Linked DNA regions of Bradyrhizobium diazoefficiens. The protein of the gene in region 1 interacts with the protein of each later gene in a pairwise test. Links are inferred from orthologs where the notes say so. Each region holds a gene or a part of one and is shown on either strand. Other genes may lie near its edges.

Region 1 (3,431 bases):
GATGCGCGATTCGATGCCGAAGGCGGCGAGCACTTCGTCGTCGAGGCCCGCCGCGTGGTAGGCTTCAGGCACGGCATAGATGCTGTCGGCGTCGCGCGCCTCGATCACGGCGCTCTCGCGCACGTTACAGAACAGGCCGAGCTTGCGCCGCTCTTCCTTCGGGATCTCGCGATCGGTACGGCAGAGTAGGATGTCCGGCTGGATGCCGATCGAACGCAGCTCCTTCACCGAGTGCTGCGTCGGTTTCGTCTTCAGTTCGCCCGCGCTCGGGATGTACGGCAGCAGCGTGAGGTGAATATAGATGGCGTGATCGCGCGGCAGCTCGTTCTTGAGCTGACGGATCGCCTCGAAGAACGGCAGGCCTTCGATGTCGCCGACGGTGCCGCCGATCTCGACCAGCACGAAATCGTAATCGTCATTGCCGGAGAGGACGAATTCCTTGATCGCGTTGGTGACGTGCGGCACCACCTGGATGGTCGCGCCGAGATAATCGCCGCGGCGTTCCTTCGAGATGATGTCCTGGTAGATGCGCCCCGTCGTAATGTTGTCCTGCTTCGTCGCGGGCCGCCCGGTGAAGCGCTCGTAGTGACCGAGATCGAGATCGGTCTCCGCGCCGTCATCGGTCACGAACACTTCGCCGTGCTGATACGGCGACATCGTTCCGGGATCGAGGTTGAGATAGGGATCGAGCTTGCGGAGGCGGACCTTGTAGCCCCGGGCCTGCAGCAGGGCACCGAGTGCCGCTGAAGCCAAACCCTTGCCGAGCGAAGAAACCACGCCGCCGGTGATGAAGATGTACCGCGCCATGGGACCTAACCTCTAATCCCTCGAATCCGATTCGCCAAAGCGATTCGTATTCCGCCCCAAAGAATCTGGGGGCCTGTGGGTGAGCCAAAACTAAGAGTGGTGACAGAGCCTTGATGGGGGGTGTTGATGCAGGACGGTAGCCACCGCCCTGCATGGCCCCCCTGCTTTATTGCGAGCGAGGCACCTGCGGGCCGCTCGGCGCTGCCGGGGCCTGCTGCTGCTCGTCCGCCTTCTTCAGCGTATCCAGAATGCCGCCCGAGGTCGGCGGGGTGATCGGCCCACCGCCGGCCGGCTGGGTCTGCGACGCCGGCTGGCCGATGATCGAGGACGGCGCACGGTTGTAGCCAGCGTACCAGGACAGGAACAGGCTGGTCAGGAAGAAGCCGGCGGCGAGGACCGCGGTGGTGCGCGACAACAGATTCGCGGTGCCGCGGCTCGACATGAAGCCCGCGCCTCCGCCCATGCCGAGGCCGCCGCCTTCCGACTTCTGGAGCAGCACGGCACCGATCATGACGGCAACGATCATGAGGTGGATGACGATCACAACAGTCTGCATAGTATCCTTCCGTCACAAGCCGACAGCGCCGAGACGGCGGCCGATCGCGCTTCGCGGGTTTTCCTGAAGTTGCGCGGTGTTACACGATCGGAAGGGGCATTGCCACCCCCGATCGGCCACGGCCGCGCGTTACCCCTAGCTAGGGGCAGCCCTTGGCAATCGCAAGGAAATCGGCCGCTTTCAGGCTGGCCCCGCCGACCAACGCACCGTTGACGTCTTTGACCGCCATCAGCTCGGCCGCGTTCGACGGCTTGACCGAGCCGCCATACAGGATCCGCATCTTAGCCCCATCCGTCTTGAACCTGATGGTCAGGAGTTCCCGAATAAAGCCATGAATCTGCTCGACATCCTTGGCCGTGGGGGTCAGGCCCGTGCCGATCGCCCAGACCGGCTCATAGGCCACGATCAGATTGGCGGCCGTGGAGCCGTCCGGGAGCGAGCAGTTGAGCTGGCCGCGGAGGATGTCCAGGGTCTGCCCTGAATCGCGCTGGGCTTGGGTCTCGCCGATGCAGACGATCGCGACCGCTCCCGCCCGCCAGGCGGCTTCCGCCTTCTGCCGGATCAGGGCATCGCCCTCGCCGTGGTCGGCGCGGCGTTCGGAATGGCCAACGATGATGGCGGTCGCACCCGCGTCCGCCAGCATTTCGGCTGCGATATCGCCGGTATGGGCGCCGGACGCCTTGGGATGGCAATCCTGGGCCCCTACGGCGACCTTCTTGCCGCACACCTTGTCGGCAAAGCCCGCGATCAGGGTCGCCGGCGGGCAGACCAGCAGATCGGCCTTGCCGGCCACCTCTGCCGCGCCATTGAGCATGGCGTCGAATTCGGCGGCCGCAGCCTTCAGCCCGTTCATTTTCCAATTGCCGGCGATCAGCGGTCGGATGGCATCGGTCATGTCAATTTCCAGCAAAATGAGGTGTGCATGCGCTAGCAGAGCTGCCGCAGCAGTTCCAGATTCTTGTTTTGACGCGTTTTCTTGACGCGAACCGGGGTCCACTTCGCTCGAAAACGCTCTGGGGCCTTTAACCGCAGATTGAAGGCCGGCCTGAGCCGAGGTTGCGGGGGGAAAGCCGCCACTTTATGATGGCATATCAATTTGGTGACGCGCTTCTGCGGAATCTGCATTAAGACGCGCTCCCGTTCCCCTCCTGCCAAACAAGTTGGACCAAATGCTTCGAGGAATGCGCAAGGCCTCATCAAACTGGGTCGGCAAGACCATCATGGCCGTCGTGATGGGCGTGTTGATCATCAGCTTCGGCGTTTGGGGGATTGCCGACATCTTCCGCGGCTTCGGCCAGTCCACGGTGGCCAAAGTCGGGCACACCGAGATTTCGCTGAACGAGTTCCGCCAGATCTACACCGACCGCCTCCAGCAGATCGGCCGCCAGTTCGGCCGCCCGCTGACGCCGGAACAGGCACGCGCGTTCGGCCTTGACCGCCAGGTGCTGCAGCAGACGCTTGCGGAAGCCGCCCTCGATGAAAACGCGCGCCGGCTCGGGCTCGGCCAGTCCGACAACCAGATCCGCGAGCTCATCATGAACGATCCGAACTTCAAGGGCGTCGACGGCAAATTCGATGCGAACCGCTTCCAGGGCCTGATCCGCAATTTCGGCTACACCGAGCAGCGCTACGTGGCCGAGCAGCGCAAGGTGGCACTGCGCCGGCAGATCACCGGCACGATCGGTGCCGGCCTCGAGCCGCCGACGGCCATGCTCGACGTCGCGACGCGCTTCCAGAACGAACAGCGCGCGATCGAATTCGTCAGGCTCGACACGGCGCAGGCAGGCACGATCGACGCGCCCTCGCCCGAGGCGCTCGCCGCCTATTTCGAGGATCACAAGGTCCAGTTCCGCGCGCCCGAATTTCGCAAGATCGTCTTCGCCGTGATCTCGCCTGAGGAGATCGCCAAATGGAGCGACGTCTCCGATGACGACGCGAAGAAGCTGTTCGATCAGCGCAAGGATCTGCTCGCCACACCGGAGAAGCGCCGGATCCACCAGATCGTGTTCCCGAACCTCGCCGAGGCGCAGGCCGCGCGCGAGCGCCTCGCCGGCGGACTCTCCTTCGA
Region 2 (3,507 bases), 170 kb from region 1 along the record:
GGGGGCGGCGGATCGCGGTCACTGTTGCACTCAGGGTCCTGATCCGCCTGCCGTAGCATGGCGGTCGGAACAGTGTCGACCCGCAATAATGTTACCTGTGGGGAACTCGATGACGCACGCGCAAAACAGAATACGAAAAGACCCCAGCCCCGGGGCTGACCGGCTGAGGCCTTTCGTGCTCACAATCTTCATCCTTGGGACTTGAGCCTACAAGTCGCCTTCCGCGGGTTCGTTCCCGCTCGTCGCGAAAATTAGGAACGTTCGCCGGTCCCCCTCATTAGCGCCGCGGAGCATTTGAGGAGGATGGGACTATGGACGGACTGATCTATCTGATCGGCCTGATCGTGGTGATCATGGCGATCTTGTCGTTCTTCGGCCTGCGCTGAGAGAAAAGCTATGGCGATCGAAACTCTCGTGCGGGAAGACGTGATGGAAGGCGGCCTCATGGCCGCCGAGGAACGACGGAGCATCCAGTGGAGCTCCGTCATCGCCGGCGCTTTCGCGGCCGGCGCAATGTCGTTCATCCTGGTCAGCTTTGGCGTGGCCGTCGGCCTTGGCGTGAGCTCGGCCTCGCCGACCTGGCGTGATGCGTCGGCCGCGCTGGCACTGCTGTCGGGGCTGTATCTGATGATTCAGGCGATCGTCAGCTTCGGCTTCGGCGGTTACATCGCCGGCCGGACAGCACGACCGGCGCCTGCGCTGGCAACGATCGAGGATGACGGCGAGCGGCGCGACGGGCTTCATGGGCTGACGTCCTGGGCGCTCGCCGTGCTGATCGGCGCGACCCTGCTGGCGATCATCGGTGCGGCGGCGATCGACCGCTCGCCGATGCGAAGCTCGGCCGGGAATGCGACGTCGGCCGAGCCGCTGTTGAGCTACGAGCTGGACAAGCTGTTCCGTGCGCCGCGGCAGCCTCCCAACACAGATATGCGGGAAGCCCGTGCCGAAGCCGGGCGCATCCTGATGACGTCATCAAGCCATAGCGGCGTCGGCACCGATGATCGCGCCTATCTCGTGCAGCAGGTCGCCGCCTTGACGGGACTGTCTGCGCCGGATGCCGAGCGGCGGGTCGATGGGTCGATCGTCGCCTCCCAGACGGCGATCAACCGCGCTCGGCGCAATTCGGTGATCGTCGCCTTCTCGGTTGCGGCGGCGACCCTGATCGGTGCCGCCGTGGCGTGGGCCGCCGCCGTGGCCGGCGGCCGGCACCGCGATGGTGAGCCGCTGCCGAACTGGATGGCGAGCTCCAACCGCTTCCATCGTGGCCGGCGCGCCACGCCGGTGCCGTAACGGACGAGGCTTACGCCTTCTCCTCCCAGATCATCGCCAGATGCACGATGGTCTGGACCGCCTTTTCCATGTCCTGCCGGCTCACCCATTCCAGCCGCGAATGAAACGCGTGCTCGCCGGCAAAGATGTTGGGGCAGGGCAGGCCCATGAAGGAGAGGCGTGAGCCGTCGGTGCCACCGCGGATCGCGGTGCGCATCGGACGCAAGCCGGTGCGGCGGATCGCCTCGATGGCGTATTCGAGGATGTGCGGGTGGCGGTCGATCACCTGCTTCATGTTGCGGTACTGCTCGCGGATCTCGAACTTGTAGGTCGAGCGCGGAAAATCCTTCATCACATCCTTGACGATGGTCTCGAGCAGGACCTCCTTCTCCTTCAATCCTTCCTCGGTGAAGTCGCGCACGATGAAGGAAAGGGTCGCCTGTTCCAGCGCGCCTTCGATGCCGACCGGATGCAGGAAGCCTTGCTTGCCCGACGTCGTCTCGGGCGAGCAGCCTTCCTTGGGCAACCGCTCGACGATGGCCGCAGCGATCTTGATCGCGTGCTCCATCTTGCCCTTGGCATAGCCGGGATGGGCGCTGACGCCGGTGATGGTGATGGTGGCGCCGTCGGCCGAGAACGTTTCGTCCTCGACACTGCCGGCGCTCTCGCCATCCATGGTGTAGCCGAAATCGGCGCCGAGCTTCTTGATGTCGACATTGTCGACGCCGCGGCCGATCTCTTCGTCCGGCGTGAACAGGATCTTGATGGTGCCGTGCTTCACGTCGGGATTGTTGATGAAGAAATGCGCGGCATCCATGATCTCGGCGACGCCGGCCTTGTTGTCGGCTCCGAGCAGCGTGGTGCCGTCGGTGGTGATGATGTCATTGCCGATCTGGTTCTTCAGCGCGGGGTGCTCGGCGAAGCGGATCACCTGGGTCGTATCGCCCGGCAAGGTGATGTCGCCGCCGCGATAGTTCTTCACCATTTGCGGCTTCACGTCCTTGCCGGTGACGTCGGGCGAGGTATCCATGTGCGAGCAGAAGCAGATCACCGGCACCTTTTTTTCGGTGTTGGCCGGGATCGTTGCGTAGACATAGCCGTAATCGTCGAGATGGGCGTCCGCGACGCCCATGGCCTTCAGCTCGGTGACGAGAACGCGGCCAAGATCCTTCTGCTTCTCGGTCGAAGGCGAGGCCGGGGAATTCGGATCGGACTGGGTGTCGATGGTGACGTAGCGCAGGAAGCGCTCGGTCACGGTATGCGCGAAGGTCAGGGACATGTCTGATTAAACCGCCGGGGCTTTCAGGAGCAGGTCTTTTGAGAGCAGCTCTTTTGGGAGCAGTTCTTGGGAAGCAACCGGTATACCAGAAAAGCGGGCCGCGTTGCGGCCGGACGAAGGCGGATCAGACTTCACGAAAAGTAGCGTCAGATCGCCTCTTTCAGTTCCTTAACCGGGCGGAACGCGACCTTCTTGCTGGCCTTGATGTGGATCGCCTCGCCGGTGGCGGGATTGCGGCCGGTGCGGGCGGCGCGCTTGCGAACCTGGAGGATGCCGAGCCCGACGATGCGGACGCGGTCGCCCTTCTTGAGGTGCTTGGTGATCAGATCGACCATGTCGGTCAAGACGGCCTCGGCGTGCTTCTTGTAGAGGCCCTGACTCTCCGCGATGTCGGCCGCGAGTTGCTTGAGAGTGATCGTGGCGGGAGCAGCTGCCTTCTTCGCCATATCTGGCCTCCTCGGGTATCGCGCGGAAGCTTGCAGGGCTCCCAAACTGCCAAGTTCCCGAAGGCCTAGACGATTCGAGATGGGATTGACTACGCCGGCCAGCGGAGTGGGTTTCGCGTGATTTGTCAGGGAATCCACGCGTTCCCGCCAGCCCCGGACGAACGCAACGCGCGAGATTCGACGCAGGCGTCGTCAATCAGGCTGAGGACGTACTGCTAAGTTTTTGAAGATGCTACCAAAAATGGCGCGAGAGACGGGGCTCGAACCCGCGACCTCCGGCGTGACAGGCCGGCGCTTTTCAACCGCTCACCACGCTTGATCAAGCTGCGATTCGACTCCGGGCCCCCAAACGCCCAAAGCAAGACCCCCGATTCGACTCGGGGTTTTTGAAGGGTGGGCGCCAGGAGTCGAAACGATCTGACAGTCATTTCCGGGCTCCATCCTTGGCAACGCGCAGCACCGAGCGACCGCGCGTGCGGGCTTCGTCGGCGAGCCTGACGACGGCGGTCTGGG

The links. The genes of interacting proteins can lie anywhere in the genome.
Region 2: the proteins of tpiA (region 1) and pepT interact in binary tests that used the Escherichia coli proteins (3 or more experiments, as listed by UniProt). The link is inferred for Bradyrhizobium diazoefficiens from one-to-one orthologs.

The regions. Positions count from the first base shown.
Region 1 is NZ_CP067102.1:4,195,213-4,198,643, reverse strand. What follows is about bases 381-3,186. They hold tpiA (triose-phosphate isomerase), read right to left. Parts: upstream 2,259-3,186; coding sequence 1,503-2,258; downstream 381-1,502. Other genes in these bases: JJC00_RS19525 (SurA N-terminal domain-containing protein), read left to right, coding at 2,533-3,186; secG (preprotein translocase subunit SecG), read right to left, coding at 974-1,363; JJC00_RS19540 (CTP synthase), read right to left, coding at 381-807. Outside these bases: more of JJC00_RS19540, read right to left, coding at 1-380; more of JJC00_RS19525, read left to right, coding at 3,187-3,431. UniProt on the Escherichia coli protein: Involved in the gluconeogenesis. Catalyzes stereospecifically the conversion of dihydroxyacetone phosphate (DHAP) to D-glyceraldehyde-3-phosphate (G3P).
Region 2 is NZ_CP067102.1:4,024,885-4,028,391, forward strand. What follows is about bases 425-3,306. They hold pepT (peptidase T), read right to left. Parts: upstream 2,549-3,306; coding sequence 1,301-2,548; downstream 425-1,300. Other genes in these bases: JJC00_RS18610 (hypothetical protein), read left to right, coding at 425-1,290; JJC00_RS18620 (HU family DNA-binding protein), read right to left, coding at 2,695-2,994. Also shown: JJC00_RS18605 (hypothetical protein), read right to left, coding at 1-22; more of JJC00_RS18610, read left to right, coding at 397-424; JJC00_RS18625 (hypothetical protein), read right to left, coding at 3,419-3,507. UniProt on the Escherichia coli protein: Cleaves the N-terminal amino acid of tripeptides.